DNA from 3 places in the Ornithinimicrobium panacihumi genome. Region 2 is predicted to be linked to each of the others. Evidence: predicted binding sites of a transcription regulator. Region 2 holds the regulator's gene; each other region holds the start of a gene.
What was found. Region 2 encodes LexA, which represses DNA repair genes until DNA is damaged. Its sites were predicted from a motif close to TCGAACANNTGTTCGA; they were not measured.
Positions count from the first base shown of each region.

Region 1: ACTMMA_RS10475 (HNH endonuclease signature motif containing protein) is a predicted target of LexA. The motif match lies at 3,806-3,821, and genes of this name have one in related genera.
Region 3: ACTMMA_RS08170 (DUF6504 family protein) is a predicted target of LexA. The motif match lies at 3,443-3,458, and genes of this name have one in related genera.

Region 1 covers NZ_JBQGWG010000009.1:129,367-134,698, reverse strand. The annotation lists gene ACTMMA_RS10495 (SRPBCC family protein) at 36-401, shown strand; gene ACTMMA_RS10490 (DUF3048 domain-containing protein) at 569-1,480, shown strand; gene ACTMMA_RS10485 (PH domain-containing protein) at 1,547-1,984, opposite strand; gene ACTMMA_RS10480 (inorganic phosphate transporter) at 2,028-3,611, opposite strand; gene ACTMMA_RS10475 (HNH endonuclease signature motif containing protein) at 3,822-5,162, shown strand; gene ACTMMA_RS10470 (VOC family protein) at 5,319-5,332, shown strand, end outside.
Region 2 covers NZ_JBQGWG010000001.1:412,069-417,400, forward strand. The annotation lists gene ACTMMA_RS01935 (patatin-like phospholipase family protein) at 1-1,238, shown strand, start outside; gene ACTMMA_RS01940 (Sir2 family NAD-dependent protein deacetylase) at 1,269-2,150, shown strand; gene ACTMMA_RS01945 (PRC-barrel domain-containing protein) at 2,206-2,541, shown strand; gene ACTMMA_RS01950 (hypothetical protein) at 2,691-2,885, opposite strand; gene lexA (transcriptional repressor LexA) at 2,978-3,688, opposite strand; gene ACTMMA_RS01960 (LysM peptidoglycan-binding domain-containing protein) at 3,925-4,323, shown strand; gene ACTMMA_RS01965 (hypothetical protein) at 4,414-4,902, opposite strand; gene ACTMMA_RS01970 (RecQ family ATP-dependent DNA helicase) at 5,015-5,332, shown strand, end outside.
Region 3 covers NZ_JBQGWG010000006.1:137,471-142,802, reverse strand. The annotation lists gene ACTMMA_RS08180 (DNA polymerase III subunit alpha) at 1-2,549, opposite strand, end outside; gene ACTMMA_RS08175 (SAV_6107 family HEPN domain-containing protein) at 2,561-3,004, opposite strand; gene ACTMMA_RS08170 (DUF6504 family protein) at 3,032-3,361, opposite strand; gene ACTMMA_RS08165 (polyprenyl synthetase family protein) at 3,749-4,840, shown strand; gene ACTMMA_RS08160 (Rv2175c family DNA-binding protein) at 4,913-5,269, opposite strand.

The DNA.
Region 1 (5,332 bases), on a different contig from region 2:
GACGCACCGGGCCCGGCGGTGCCAGGATGCGTCCCATGGAGCCGCAGCGCATCGCCGTGGAGATCGACGCCCCGCCGGAGCGGGTCTGGGAGGTGCTGGTCGACGTCGAGGCGTGGCCGGGGTGGACCGAGAGGGTCACGAGTGTGGAACGCCTCGACGACGGGCCGCTGGCCGTGGGGAGCCGGGCGCGGATCCGGCAGCCGAAGCTCCCGGCGACCGAGTATGTCGTGACCGAGCTGGACGCCGGGCGCGGCTTCACCTGGGTGGCGAAGGGCTCCGGCGTGCAGACCACGGCGCGCCACCAGGTCGAGGGATCGCGGACGGACGGAGCCGGGTCGAGCTGTCGGTGGCGCAGGAGGGCTGGCTGGGGTCGGTCATGGGTCGCGCCTGCCGTCGGCTGACGGACCGCTACCTGGCCAACGAGGCCGAGGGGCTCAAGGCGCGGAGCGAGGGCAGACGCTGACGGGGGCCATCAGAGGACGCCTACCGGATGCTACGTACGGGGGCCGAAGGGGATCATCGTGATGCTGTCGGAGGCGCTGGGGTAGGACGCGCCCCCGAGACGGCCGTGACCAGCGCACGCGCCGACGAGGTCGAGGTGACCACGGAGGCGCCCGAGGCGCCCGAGGAGGTCGGCCGGCCGATGGAGGGCGGGCCGGTGCTCGCGGTGAAGATCGATCACGTCGACCCCGCCTACCCGCGGTCCGGGATCGGGTCGGCCGACGTCGTCTACGTGGACGAGGTGGAGCACGGTATGACGCGGCTCATGGCGATCTTCTCCTCCGAGCTGCCCAAGGTCGTCGGGCCCGTGCGCAGCGCCCGCCCGAACGACCCGACGGTCGTGGCCAACTACGGGACGGAGGTGCCGCTGGTCTTCTCCGGGTCCTCGAAGCGCACCAAGGAGTATCTCGACGCCGGCACCCAGGTCTCGGTGACCGACAACGGTCCCGGCTTCAGGCGCGACAGCTCGCGGGTGGCGCCGCACAACCTCTACGGCGACCCGGAGGTGCTGCTCGAGCGCGGGGGTGGCGGCCACCCGCCGGAGGACGTCGGCTTCCGGTTCGGCGACCCGGCTCCGGGCGGGAAGAAGGCGACGTCGGTGGCCACGAACTATCCGGCGTCGCGGATGCGGGCGAGTTATGACGCGACGTCCAAGACCTTCGAGATCAGCACGAACGGCAAGGTCGAGATCGACGCGATCACCGGCGACCCCGTCGCGCCCCGGACGATCGTGGTCCAGGAGGTCGAGATGCACGAGTCGAAGAACGTCACGCGCAGCGGCACCAGCCCCGAGGCCCAGCTCGTCGGGGAGGGCCAGGTGATCGTCCTGCGCGACGGCAAGGCATGGGAGGGGGAGTGGAGCAGGGAGGACGACGAGGCCCCGACGGAGCTCACCGTCGACGGGGAGGTGCTGACCTTCGCCGACGGGCCGGTGTGGATCTGGCTGGCGCGGCCGGACCAGGCGGTAGAGGTCCGCTGACCCGCCTTCCACCCAGGGCGCCGGCTGCCGGGGAGGGGAGACGCCCCATACCCCCGGCCGAGGAGCTCAGTCCGGGAGAGGTGAGGTGTCCGCCGTGCCCGAAGGCCCGGGGCGCAGCCCTTCGAGGTGGCGCAGCTCGGAGAGCGTCACGTGGGCGAGGGGGATCTGCCTCCCGTCGCGGAGGGTGGCGTGGACGGTCGCGGTCGGGCGGCCGTTCTTGCTCGCGGCGAGGTCGGCCACGTCGTGCCACGGGATCGTGCGGGTGGCGATATTGGTGACCCTGAGGCCGTCGGCGTCGGCGCTGGTGCCCATCCTCGCCATCAGCAGGATGCAGCTGGCGGTCAGCACGTTGAGGCCCGGGGCCAGGAGATCTCGCTGGCTGCGCCCGCCGACGAGGGCGAGACCCAGGACCACCAGGGTCACGGTCGCGAAGACGATCGCGAAGATGCGGAACCAGCGGGGCAGCCCCCAGCGGGTGCCGGTCATGGTCTCCTGACGCGCCATCGGCCCTCCTCGCTCGCCGTCCTCGGCAGGCCCGAAGCCCCGCTCAGACCATCATGCCGCGCAGCACGAAGTAGAACAGCGCGCCGAGGAAGGCGGAGGCCGGCACGGTGATGATCCACGCCGCCACGATGCGGAACAGGTGCGAGCGACGGACGAGCTGGCGCTTGAGCGCCTTCTTGAGCTTGCGCTGCTGGGCGGCGTCGATGACCGCCGCGTGCCCCATGTCACGCAGCTGGGCGAGCATCTCGCGCTTGGTCTCCGCGTCGGCGTTGACGAACTCGTAGAGGGTCCGCTCCACCTCCGCGATGTGCTCGTCGCCCTGGTGGCTGTGCAGCACGTCCTCGACGGCCTTGGCCATGCGCTGGTCGAGATACTCACGCAGGAAGCCGACGCCGAAGATGCCGCCGAGCGCGACGTGGGTGGAGCTGACCGGCAGGCCGAGCTGGCTGGCGACGATGACCGTCAGGGCGGCCGCGAGGGCGATGCAGAAGGCGCGCGAGCGGTCGAGCTCGGTGATCTCGGAGCCGACAGTGCGGATGAGACGGGGACCGAAGAGCGCCAGCCCGAGCGAGATGCCGACGGCACCGATGAGGAGGACCCACAGCGGGATGCCGGCCTCGCCGTCGCCGCTGGAGCCGACGTGGGACAGCGCCTCCACGACCCCGGCGAGCGGCCCGACGGCGTTGGCGACGTCGTTGGCGCCGTGGGCGAAGGACAGCAGTGCCGCCGCGAAGATCAGGGGCAGGGTGAAGAGGTCGTTGACGCCCTCGCGGGACTGCTGGAGATCGGGGGCGCGGCGGGCGATCCGCGGGCGGGTGAGCGCGAAGGTGATGACGCCGGCGACGAGGCCGAGCCCGAAGGCGACCGGGGTGCTGACGGAGGCGACGTTCTGCACACCCTTGAGGGCGAGGTATGTGGTGAACGTCCAGGCCATCAGGCCCAGCAGGTAGGGCAGGTAGCGGGTGGCGGCCTGGACGGGGTCAGCCTTCCACAGCACCTTGCGCTCCAGGACGTAGAGCAGCCCGGCGGCGAGCAGGCCGCCGACGACGGGGGAGATGACCCAGCTGGCGGCGATGTTGCCCATGACCGGCCAGTTGACGATCGAGACGCCGGCCGCGGCGATCCCCCCGCCCATCACCCCGCCGACGATCGAGTGGGTCGTCGAGACGGGCGCGCCCAGCCAGGTGGCCACGTTGAGCCAGATGGCGGCGCCCAGGAGGGCGCCGATCATCACCCAGACGAAGACCATCGGATCGGCGATGTCCGCGGGATCGATGATGCCGCTCTTGACCGTGCTGACGACCTCGCCGCCGGCGATGAGGGCACCGGCCGCCTCGAAGACCGCCGCGATGACGATCGCGGTGCCCAGGGTCATGGCCTTCGAGCCGACTGCGGGCCCGACGTTGTTGGCGACGTCGTTGGCGCCGATGTTCATGGCCATGTAGCCGCCGATCAGCGCGGCCGTGATGAGCAGCCAGGAGTGCTCGATGTGGCCGAACTGCTGGCGGGTGAAGATGAGGACCGCTCCGAGGAAGACCGCGGCGAGCGCGAGATTGCGCAGCTTGGTCGGGGCCTCGCTGGTGATCTTCTCGACCGGGGGATACTCGGACAGCTTGACCGGGGGCATCGCTCGCCTTCTGCCGCACGGGGTGGGAGGGGGCAGGGGTCCAGGCTCGGACGACGTGCGGTCACCTGACGTTAACGGTCCAGCCATTCGGTGGCAATCTGCTGGTCACTGCGGGTTCGGGGTGCGGAGTGCGGCCTGGGAGGTCGCGGTCCGGTCCCGGCAGGTGGTGGTGGGGCAGGTCTGTCAGTGGTCTCTCATACATTTGTTCGTATGAAGCAACCTGGGTGGGGAGGTGACGTTCCCCGGACGACGGCGGCCGAGCTCGCGGCGGGGAGCGGGCTGCCCGGGGCACGGATGCCGGGGGAGGTCCTGGCCAGCGGTTTGCGGGACGCGGGGCGCGGTCTGTTCCGGGTGGGCGTGGCGGCGGGCGACAGCGTGCGCTTCCAGGACGCCGAGGTGGACGAGGCGCTGGAGGCTGTCGGTCGGGTCAGTGCCGCTCTGATGCGGGTCCGTCTCCGGATGGCCTGCGAGGCGGCGGAGCGTGGTCTGCACCTCGAGTCCGGCCACAGCCTGCCGGACTGGCTGGCCCTGCGCTGCCCCGAGCTGGCCCGCCCGGTCCTGCTCGACCTCGCGAGGATCGCGGCGGCCTCGCGCGAGAAGGACCACGAGCCGCTCGTGACGGCCGTGCTGGAGGGGCGGGTGGAGCTGGAGCGGTCGGGGCAGGTGCACAAGGCGCTGCAGCGTGTGCGGGGCGCGATGACTCCGGAGCAGTATGCCGATGCCGTCACCTTGATGACCGACGCCGCCAGCAACCCGATGTTCGAGCGGGCGGACATCGACAAGGTGGTCAACAAGCTGCTGCGGACCGTGCTGACCGAGCGGGAGCGGGACGAGCGGGAGCGCTCGAAGCACGAGCTGCGGGACGTCCACGAGTCCAACCTGGCCGACGGCTCGGTCAAGAGGCTGATCTGGACCTTCGGCAGCGACGAGGACTATGAGCGGGTCCGGGCGATCATGATGTCCCCGCTGGCCGCTCCGGCCTCGGCCGAGGAGCAGGAGGCGACCGGTGAGGTCGACTCCCGGGTCCCTGGGCAGCGGCGCTATGACGCGCTGATGACGGTCTTCGAGCGCGGCGTCGCCGGCACGAAGGGTCAGCCGACCACGCCCAAGGCCAAGCTCATCGTGGCGATCGACTTCGACATCCTGCTGCGGATGCTGGCGGACGCCGACCCGTCCCTGCCCGGCGCGGGCGAGACGATGGAGGGCGCGACGATCACCGCTGCCGTGGCGAGGCGGCTCGCGTGCGACGCAGAGATCATCCCGATGGTGCTGGGATCCGACAGCGAGATCCTCGACCAGGGCCGGGCCGTGCGGCTCGTCACCCCCGGTCAACGGCTCGCGCTGGCCAAGCGCGACGGAGGGTGCACGATCCCTGGCTGCACCGTGCCCTCGACCTGGTGCGACGCCCATCACGTCATCCACTGGGGCCGCGGCGGCGACTCGGACCTGAGCAACTACGCCCTGCTGTGCCCACGGCACCACACGTGGGTGCACCAGCACGACAAGACCGCGACGGTCACGGCGCTCGGCGTCACCTGGCATCTGAGATGACCCCGCCCCGCACCCGGCCGGAGACGGCCGGGCCACAGGCATGCCCGGACGTGGTCCGTGGGCGGATTTCAGGGTGCGGCACGGCCAGGCTTCGCTATATCTGGGCGCGGACACGTCGGGGAAGGTCCGGCGCGCAGACCGGGCAAGGAGAATCTGATGCAGGACGCCAG
Region 2 (5,332 bases):
CGGCCCGGCGCCCGCGCAGCGGGTCCGCCCTGTGCCTGTCCGGCGGCGGCTTCCGTGCGGCCCTCTTCCACCTCGGCGCCATCCGTCGCCTCGACGAGCTCGGGGTCCTCGGCCGGCTGCGCACCATCAGCGCGGTCTCCGGCGGGGCCCTGGTCGCCAACCTGCTGGCCCATCCCGACCTTGAGTGGCCCGACCCCCACGGCGCCCCGGCGCAGGTTGGCGGCCTCGAGGAACTGGTGGTCGACCCGCTGCGGCGGCTGACCGGCCGCAACGTCCGCACCCCTGCTCTCCTGGCGCGTCTGCGCCCCGACGCCTGGGGCCGAGCGGACGTCAGCATCAGCGTCCTCGCCGGTGAGCTCGAGCGCGCCGTCCCGTGGTGGGGGACGCCGCTGCGCGAGAACCAGCGCGGCGGCCCGGCGATCCTCACCGGGGCCACGGAGATGGGATATGGGGTCTCCTGGGTCTTCGCGGACGCCTGCACCTCCGCGCCGCGCGGACGGATCGGGGACCACCGGCTCGGGTATGCGGCACCACCTCCCGGGTTGCGCATCGTCGACGCGGTGGCCGCCTCCTGCGCCCACCCGCCGTGGTTCGGGCCGCTCACCCTGGACGGGACCCGGCTCGGGCTGGTCGGGGGAGTGCCGGACCTGGACGAGCCGCCGGAGGTGCGCGAGGAGATCGTGCGCCGCATACACCTCGCCGACGGCGGGATCTACGACAACTTCGGGCTCGAGCAGGTCTGGTCCGACCACGAGACGGTGCTGGTCAGCGACGGCGGCGCGGTCTTCCGCGGCCAGGTGGCCGGCAGCACGATCGGCCGGATGTGGCACCTGCTCTCGATCGCGGCCAGCGGGGGGAAGACCACCCGCCTGCGGTGGCTGCGCGCCAGCTTCTCCGCCGGGATCCTCGACGGCGCGACGTGGTCGCTGGAGTCGCCCAACACGGTCTCACCCGTCCCCGGTCACGCCCCGGAGGCTGGGCTGGTCGACGGCTACGCGGCCGAGCTGGTCGCCACGATCAACCGGGTCCGCACCGACCTGGACGCCTTCACCCCCGGCGAGCAGATGATCCTGGAGCGGCACGGCTACATCGTCTGCGACGCCTCCGTCCGGCGGCACAGCCCGCGGGTGGTGGCCCGCGACACCCCGCTGGTGCCGCCGCACCCGCAGGTCGCCGGCGACCAGGCCGCGCCGCTGCTGTCCCGCTCGGAGCGGATCACCGCGCTGGGGCGGCGCTGACGCGGGCGGGGTGACAGGATGGTCCGACTCATGACGACGGATCCCCACTCCCCGCACGTGCCGCCACGCACCGACGTCGACGACGACCACTACGACGAGCTCGTGGAGCTGGTCGCCGACGGCGAGGTCACCGTGCTCACCGGGGCCGGCATGTCGACCGCCTCGGGCATCCCCGACTACCGCGGCCCGGACGGCCAGCGCCGCGTCCAGCCGATGCAGCACGGGGAGTTCGTCACCTCCGCCGAGGGCCGGCAGCGCTACTGGGCGCGCGCCTACGCCGGCTGGGAGCGCTTCTCGGCCGCCCGCCCCAACGCCGCCCACCGCGCCGTCGCCGACCTGCAGCGTCTCGGGCTCGTCCGCGGGATCATCACCCAGAACGTCGATGGCCTCCACCAGGAGGCCGGCGCCACCGACGTCCTCGAGCTGCACGGCAACCTGGCCCGAGTCACCTGCCTGGACTGCGGCGAGCCCAGCACCCGCGAGCAGGTCCACGACTGGCTGGCCGCGGCCAACCCCGGCTTCCTCGAGCGGGCCGGCACCACCGGCGAGGTCCAGCCCGACGGCGACGTCATCCTGCCCGCCGACCTCGTCGAGTCCTTCCGGGCGCCCCGCTGCCTGGTCTGCGGCAACGACCGGCTCAAGCCCGACGTCGTCTTCTTCGGCGGATCGGTCCCCAAAGCCCTCGTCGAGCAGGCCTTCGAGCTCGTCGACGGCGCACGGCTGCTGCTCGTGCTCGGCTCATCACTCCAGGTGATGAGCGGCTACCGGTTCGTCCGCAGGGCGGCGAGGAACGGCATACCCGTGGCCGTCGTGACCCGGGGCGGGACCAGGGGGACGGCCGAGACCACCCTCCAGCTGGACAACCTGCTGGTCGACGTCCTGCCGAGGCTGGCGCGGGATCTCGCGCGCTGAGCCGTCGGTGTGGTGTGCTTGAGCAGCACAATGGCACCGCGGCCAGGAGGTCCCGATGGGAATCACGCAGGAACAGCTCGACCAGTACTTCGACGCCGAGGTCGTCGACCAGGACGGCGAGCGTGTCGGATCCCTCGGCGAGGTCTACGTGGACAACCGCACGGGCCATCCCGCCTGGGCCACGGTGCGCACCGGCTGGTTCGCCGGGCGCAAGGTCTTCGTGCCGCTGGCCACCGCCGAGCTGCGCGACGGGCGGGTGCTCGTGCCCTACAGCACCGAGATGATCAAGCGCGCGCCCGACATCGCCCCCGACGGCCACCTGTCGGAGGACAACGAGCAGGACCTCTACCTTTACTACGCCGTCGACGACGGGCCGGCGCCGTCCGCGTGACCTCGGCGACCGCCTGTTCTCACTTCATGCGGGGAAACCCACTTGACGCCGGTTATAACCGGCACCCAGGTCCACAAGGCGCATGAGGTGGACGACTCGTCGCGCCCCATCACCCAGCTGCCTGCCTCCGTGACGCTCCCGGTGCGTCGCTATCTGCACGCGGCGGACCGGCTGCTGCCCGGGTCGGTGGTGTGCTGCTGGGTGATCCGCCGGTGCGGCGGGGTGCGAGCGTCCCGGGACTCCCACAGCTCGCGCAGGAGTGACGCGTCGGAGGGGAGCATCTCGCGCAGGACGAGGCGCTCCGATGACGCCACCTCTTCGTCTCGCGCCGACTCAGCGGCCATGGGCCCACCCTGCCACGCGGTGCCCGGACCCGGACAGCACGATGCCGCCCTGGTCGAGAGGGCGGCATCGTGGGACTGGGGGAGCGGGGCGGTCAGACGCGGCGCAGGACGGCGGTCACCTTGCCCAGGACGACGGCATGGTCGCCGTCGATCGGCTCGTAGGCCGGGTTGTGCGGCATGAGCCAGACCTTGTCCTTGCCCTTCTTGTAGGTCTTGACCGTGGCCTCGTTGTCGAGCATGGCCGCGACGATGTCGCCGCTGACGGCGGTCGGCTGGCGACGCACCACGACCCAGTCGCCGTCGCAGATCGCCGCGTCGATCATCGAGTCACCGACGACCTTGAGCAGGAAGAGCTCGCCGTCGCCGACGATCTGGCGGGGGAGGGGGAAGACGTCCTCGACCGCCTCCTCGGCCAGGATCGGCCCGCCGGCGGCGATGCGGCCCACGACGGGGACGTAGGAGGCCTGCGGGCGGGAGTCACCGATGCCGGTCTCGTCCATCGTCGGCTCGGCCGGGTCGGTGAGGGTGCGACGGTAGCCGTGGCCGTCGTCGCCCGGGGTGACGACCTCGATGGCGCGCGGACGGTTGGGGTCGCGGCGCAGGTAGCCCTTGCGCTCCAGCATCTTGAGCTGGTGGGCCACGGAGCTGGGGGAGGTCAGGCCGACGGCCTCACCGATCTCCCGCAGGCTGGGCGGGTAGCCACGCGCGTCCACGGAGTCGCGGATCACGTCGAGCACCCGGCGCTGGCGGTTCGTCAGCTTGGCGCCCCCGTCTCGGTCGGGCATTTCGTGGATCGTTGCCATCTCTTCCGTCCCGTGTCCTCTGCCGCCCTGATCTGGCCGAACTGCCAGGTCAGACGGTCTTCGTGCCAGGTCTGTCAGTGCTCGGTGGTTGAGTCCCTGACATGAACCCATCGTACGAGCAACGGGAGCGTCGAGCAAACATCTGTTCGACGGCGTGTCGACAAATCCCGTACGTTCGTGCTAACAATAGGACAGACGTGCTATCGAACGCGCGTCCGAGTCTGAGGAGGACAACCATGAGCGCAGTCGCGATCGACCTGCAGGACCTGTATGCCGCACCGGCACCCGTCGCTGCATCCGCGCGTCGTCCCGGTGGTCACCTGCGTCTCGTCGCAGCGGACGAGCGTCGCTCCCCGGCCCGTGCCCTGCGGATCACCCGCCGTGGCCGCCTGGCCGTCACCAGCACGGTAGCGCTGGTCCTCGTGCTGGCCCTCGCCTCGGTCCTGGGCACCTGGGGCCCGGCCGCGGCCACCTCGGCCATGACCGTCCAGCCGGGCATGACGCTGTCGCAGATCGCGGCGGAGGAGCTGCCCGAGCTGCCGCTGTCCCAGGCCATCACCGACATCCAGCGGGCCAACAACCTCAGCGGCACCAGCATCGCCGCCGGGCAGGTCCTGGTCATCCCTGGTCGCTGACCCATCAAGGGTTGCTGGACCCGACCGAACACTGCAGCGGCCGGTGCCCCGAGGGGCGCCGGCCGCTGCGCTGTCCGAGGAGGTGCCGGGTCAGCCCTGGGGCTGGTCGTCCGCCGGTCCGGGCTCGTCGAGGGAGCGCACGGCCTCCCAGACGACGGGGAGCTGCTCGGAGGGGATGAAGTAGCCGCTCAGGTGGGGGTCGAACATCAGCCCGGCGATCCCGGCGTTGGCGTAGGACCCGGCGGTGTCCACGACCTCGTGCGGCGGCAGCGCGATGGCGCTGAGGTCCTGGTCGGGAGCGATCATGCCGTTCTGCACGGCGAAGTGACGGGCCCGCTCTGAGTTGGTGAAGGCCAGCAGCATGAGCTGCCCGTCGATGGTCGCCGCTGCGGGGGACTCCTGCCCAGGGTCGCCGACCGCGACGAACCACCAGTGCGGCAGACCCATCGTCGCGCGCCACAGCTCGGTCATCCCGGTGTGGTCGTCAGGTCCTTCCACACGTGCGGCGAGCAGGTCGGTCTCGGTCTCCGCCGGGGGGAGCAGAGGGTCCTGTGGCGTGGAATGGTGGGCGTCGGTCATGCCTCCATCGCACCACATCGCGGCCGGGACCGGGGTATCAACGCGCTGGAGGCCCGGCGCCGCCTGTGGACGGACGGCGGGGATGTCGGTGCGGGCAGATAGCGTCGGGGTCATGTCAGTCACCGAGCACGAGACCAGCCACGCTCCCGTCGACCAGGCCACCGTGGACCAGGCGCGCGAGGCCCTGCGGCGGCTCGTCGGGCGGCCCGAGGCCGACTTCCGTGATGGTCAGTTGGAGGCCGTCCTGGCCCTTGTCGAGCAGCGGTCGCGGGTGCTGGTGGTGCAGCGCACCGGCTGGGGCAAGTCGGCCGTCTACTTCGTCGCCACCGCCCTGCGCCGGGCCGCCGGGGCGGGGCCGACCGTCATCGTCTCCCCGCTCTTGGCGCTCATGCGTGACCAGATCGCCGCAGCCGCGCGGGCCGGCGTGCGC
Region 3 (5,332 bases), on a different contig from region 2:
TGGGTCTTGAGCCAGGCCGACTGGACGGTGGGCAGGGCGAAGGCCGCCGCGTGCGCCTTGCAGAAGCCGAAGGAGGCGAAGGCGGCCAGGACCTCCCAGATCCGGTCGACGTCGGCCTCCGCATAGCCCTGCCCTGCCGCTGCGGCGCGCCACCACACCTCCACCTCCTGCTGACCCTGGGGCGTGCCCATCGCCCGGCGCACCTCGTCGGCCTGGGCGAGGCTCACCCCGGTGGTCTCGGCGACGATCTGCAGGACCTGCTCGTGGAAGACCACCACGCCGCAGGTCTGGCGCAGGTAGGGCACGAGGCTGGGGTGGAGATACTCCGGCTGCCCCCAGCCCTGCCGGGCGTGCAGGAACGGGCGGACCATGTCGGACTTGACCGGCCCGGGGCGGAACAGCGAGATGTCGATGACGATGTCCTCGAAGGTCTCGGGGGCGAACTTGCCCACCAGCTCCCGCTGGCCCGGCGACTCGATCTGGAAGCAGCCCAGCGTGCGCGTCGACTGGATCAGGGCATAGGTGTCCGGGTCGTCGAGCGGGACGTCGGCCCGGTCGTCGAGGTCGAGACGCACGCCGTCCACCCGCTCGATCTCGTCGACCGCGTGGGCCATCGCCGACTGCATCCGGATCCCGAGGACGTCCAGCTTCAGCAGCCCCAGATCCTCGACGTCGTCCTTGTCGAACTGGCTCATCGGGAAGCCCAACCAGCTCGCCTCCACGGGCGTGCGGTCCAGCAGCGTGGTGCTGGACAGGATCACCCCGCAGGGGTGGACGGCGATGTGCCGGGGCAGCCCGTCGACGGCCTCGACCAGCTCGAGCAGCTGCTCCATCCGGGGTCCGTCCAGACCTTGCTGCCGCAGCTCGGGCAGGTCACGGATCGCGGCCCGGGCGTCACGGGCCCGGATGTGCGGGAAGGCCTTGGCGATGACGTCGATCTCCCCCGGCGGCATGCCCAGCGTGGCGGCGACGTCGCGGATGGCGTGCCGCACGCGATAGGTCTCGGCCATCGACACGCAGGTCACCCGGTCGGACCCGAAGCGCTCGAGGATGCGTTCGTACATCTCGGTCCGGCGGGCCGACTCCACGTCGATGTCGATGTCGGGCAGCTGGGCCCGCAGCGGCGAGCAGAAGCGCTCCATGAGCAGGCCGTGCTCCATCGGGTCGACGCCGCTGATGCCGAGCAGGTGGGTGACCAGGCTGCCCGCGGCCGATCCCCGTGCAGCCACCCGCACCCCGTTGTCCCGGATGAGGTCGCAGACCTGGGCGACGGTGAGGAAGTAGGTCGGATAGCCCAGCCCCGCGATCACCCCCAGCTCCTCGGCCAGCCGTGCATGGATCTTCTCCAGGTATGCGGCGCTCGCGCCGGGATAGCGGGTGGCCACCGCCTGGGTGCAGCGCTCGGTGAGCACGCGGTGGGCCTGCCCTGTGCCCTCGACGCCGAGGATCTGCGGCTCGGGCAGGTGGACCGCCCCGATGCCCAGGTCTGACCGCGGGTCCTGGTGGCACTCGCCGGCCAGCCGGAGCGTCTCGCGCAGGAGGTCGTCGGCGTGGGCGTCGGAGCCGCCGGCCTGCGCGAGCCGGGACGCGGTCGCGTGCATGGTGGCGGTGCCGGCGAGGTGCCCCGCAGTGCTGACCCGGTCCAGGTGGCGTTCGTCCAGGACGACCATCCGGCGGGCGGCGTCCAGGACGTCGACGACCTTGGCCTGCTCCGGGAGCGCGTGCCGGACCGCGGCCGTCAGCACCGCCGGGACGCCGGCCTCACGGGCCAGCGCCCACAGCCGGGAGGCATGGGTCAGGCTGGCCGGGCTGCCCTCCGGCCCCCCGTGGCAGACGACCTCGACCCGCAGCGCGTCGCCGGGCAGGAGCGCGCGCCAACCGGCCAGCAACGACCGCGCCAGCTCGCGCCGGCCGGCCAGCGCGGCCCGCCCCACGTCGGAGTCGGGCCCCAGGAGGACGACGACCGGGGCGAGGCCCTCCACCGGTGCCGCGGCCCGGGCCAGCAGGTCGGGCCGCGTGCGTGGCACGCCCCGCTGCCCCGCCAGGTGGGTCTGGGTGACCAACCGGCACAGCCGGGCCCACCCGACGCCGGGGTCCAGGCCCGCTCCCTGCCCACGCGCCAGGACGACCACGCGGGGCTGCTGGTCGTCCACCAGCGCGCCACCCTTGACCGGCTGGGCCCGACGCACGGCCGCCGGCTCGGAGGTCCCCAGCGCGGCCGCACCCGTGATCGCCACCATCCCGCTGCCGGCACCGTGCTGTGTCCCGGCAGCGACTCCACCAGCGCCCCCACCAGCGGCACGGAGCACGTCGCCCGCCCCGAGGGCGAGGTCGACACCCAGGACGGGCGCGATCCCCTCCTCCCGGCAGGACCGGACGAAACGCACCGCCCCGTAGAGGCCGTCGCGGTCGGTCAGCGCCAGCGCCGACTGGCCCAGCTCGGCAGCCCGGCGGACCAGCTGGTCGGGGTGGCTGGCGCCGTAGCGCATCGAGGCGCTCGAGGCGACGTGCAGATGGACGAAGTCGTCGGTGGTGGACGGGGCGGGCATCAGGAGCGACCTCAGCCTCTGGCGACGGGAGTCAGCTCGGCCGGCAGCGGGACGGCGCAGGGCAGGTGCAGCGCCTCGCGGACCAGCTCGAGGAAGAGCTCGCCGGAGCGGACCAGGTCGTCGGCGTCCCTGGCCGAGACGCAGTCGGCGCCGCGCTCCAGCGCCAGCCGGCGACGTCCGGAGTCGGCGAACAGCACCGCCCACTCCCCCAGCTCGGGCGCCACGGCGGGCAGCATCTCCCACACGCTGCGCGGGCGGGTCCGTCGGCTGGGGACGCTCCGTGCGGCCAGCAGGGCGGCGCCGGCCCGCAGCGCGGCCAGGTGGGCCCGGGTGTAGCGCTCGGAGGCGGTGCTGCTGTGGCAGGCCAGCAGCAGCCCTTCCCTGGCCCGCTCCAGCAGGTCCAGGACGGTGCCGACCTGCGCGCCGATGGGTGGTGTCCTGGTGATGGTGGTCATCTCGTCTCCTCCTTCCGACCCAGGCGGTCAGTCGTTGACCCGCTCGAGCAGCCACTGGTCGTCGTGGACGAGGTCGTAGACGCCGCTGCCCGACGAACGGCCGGCGCTGGCCTCCACCCGCCAGACCTCGCGCTCGAGGATCTCCGGTCGTCCGGGCCGGCGCCACCACGGAGTCCTCAGGGTCCACTGGGCCAGCACGCCCCGCACGACGTGGACGCGCCCGCGCCACAGGAAGACCGTGGGCACCTCCTCGACGACCGGCTGTGCGCTGCGCTGCCAACCCGGCTCCAGCCGGACCCGGTGCTCCTGCGGATCCCCGAGCCTGACCTCGACCTCGTCCTGGTAACGCCTGCTCATCCCCGGGTCCTCTCCGACGTCGTGAACCACCGTCCGCAGCGGGCTCCTCGCAGAGTCTGCAGGGCCTCACCGGGCAGGTGATCGAACTTCTGTTCGACTAGGACAACTGTACGATCAGCCACCGACAGACCTCAACCCCTGAGGCCACCCCTGTGGAAAACCCCAGGTCGGACCCCCAGGACCAGACAGGATGGAGGCGGTCCGGGCCACGGAGGGGATGGCCCGGACCGGGCGCGGTCCGCAGGTCGCGACCGGGGACCGGTCGCACCCCGGCCGCGGGATAGGCTCGGGCGAGGCGGTGCCGCATACCCTGAAGCGAAGACCCGCCGAACACGACGACCAGGGCGCACCCGTCCCGTGCGCCGCCACCCCGACCAGGAGAAGCCTGTGCCGCACGCCCACCCCTTGGACGGCGTCCAGCTCCGCGAGCGTGTGCAGCGCGCGCTCGACGAGCACCTGACCCGGCAGCGGGAGATCCTGCGCGAGCTGGGTGAGCCGATGGTCCCGCTGGTGGACTCGGTCGCCGACCTGCTCAACGGCGGCAAGCGCCTGCGCGCCGCCTTCTTCTACTGGGGCTGGCGCGCGATCGGGGGCGCCGACGACGAGTCCGCGGTGCGCGCCGCGAGCGCGATGGAGGTCTTCCAGGCCGCCGCGCTGATCCACGACGACGTCATGGACAACAGCGACCTGCGTCGCGGCCGCCCCACGGCCCACCGCTCGTTCGCGACCCGGCACGCGCAGGCGCGCTGGAAGGGCGACCCCGAGCGCTTCGGTCACGCGGCCGCGATCCTGGCCGGGGACCTGTGCCTGAACTGGACCGACGAGGTCTTCGCCACCAGCGGCCTGCCGCCCGAGGCGCTGGACCGGGCGCGGCCGGAGTTCGACCGGATGCGCACCCAGCTGATGGGCGGGCAGTTCCTGGACATCCTCGAGGGCGCCCAGGGCTGGGACGACCTGCCCTACGCGGAGCGGCTGGAGCGCAGCAGGCAGGTCATCCGCTACAAGAGCGCGCAGTACTCCGTCGGCCAGCCCCTGCTCATCGGGGCGATGGCGGCGGGGGCGACGCCCGAGCAGCTGGCACCGCTGAAGGACTACGGCCTGTCGCTGGGCGAGGCCTTCCAGCTGCGTGACGACGTGCTGGGCGTATACGGCAACCCCGAGGACACCGGCAAGCCCGCCGGCGACGACCTGCGCGAGGGCAAGCACACCGCCCTGATCGCGCACGCGCTGGAGCTCGCCTCCCCCGAGGGTGCCGAGCTGATCGCCGCCAGCCTGGGCGATCCCGACCTGGACGACCACGCCATCGAGGCCTGCCGCCAGATCCTGGTCGACTCCGGCGCGCTCGACCGCACCGAGGAGATGATCGAGGCCGGGGCCGCCGCTGCCCTCGAGGCCTTGGCGGCGACCCCCGACCTGACCGAGGAGGGCCGGGCGGCCCTGGTCGAGCTCGTGGCGATCTGCACCGACCGCCACCTCTGAGGATCGTGGCCTGAGGAGTCCCGAGGACGGGGCCCGCGGAAGGGCCCTGGGACAGGCAGCCCAGGTAGGCCTCTAGAAGGCAGCCTCCTGGGCGCGCCTGCGCACCTCGGTCTTGCTGCCCGTGCGCAGCGCCTCGATCGCGCTGCCGCCGGCGAGCGAGTCGTCGGCGGCGTGCAGCCAGTCGATGATCTCGGCGTCGTTCCAGCCGCTGTCGGAGAGCACGGTGATCGTGCCCTTCAACGGACCGAGGGGTCGCCCCTCGACCAGGAAGGTCGCGGGGACCATGAGCGCGTTGTTGGGGCCGCGTCGCTGACCCACGAGCTCGCGCTCCTGGAGCCACCTCTTGACCTCGGTGACCTTGGCGCCGGAGAGCTCGACGATCTCGGGGACGGTGAGCCAGTCGGAAATTACATCGGTGTCACTTACCACATCTACCAGTCAATCACAGTTTGCGACACGCCGAAACACTGGCGCATCTCTTTTCCAGGCTGT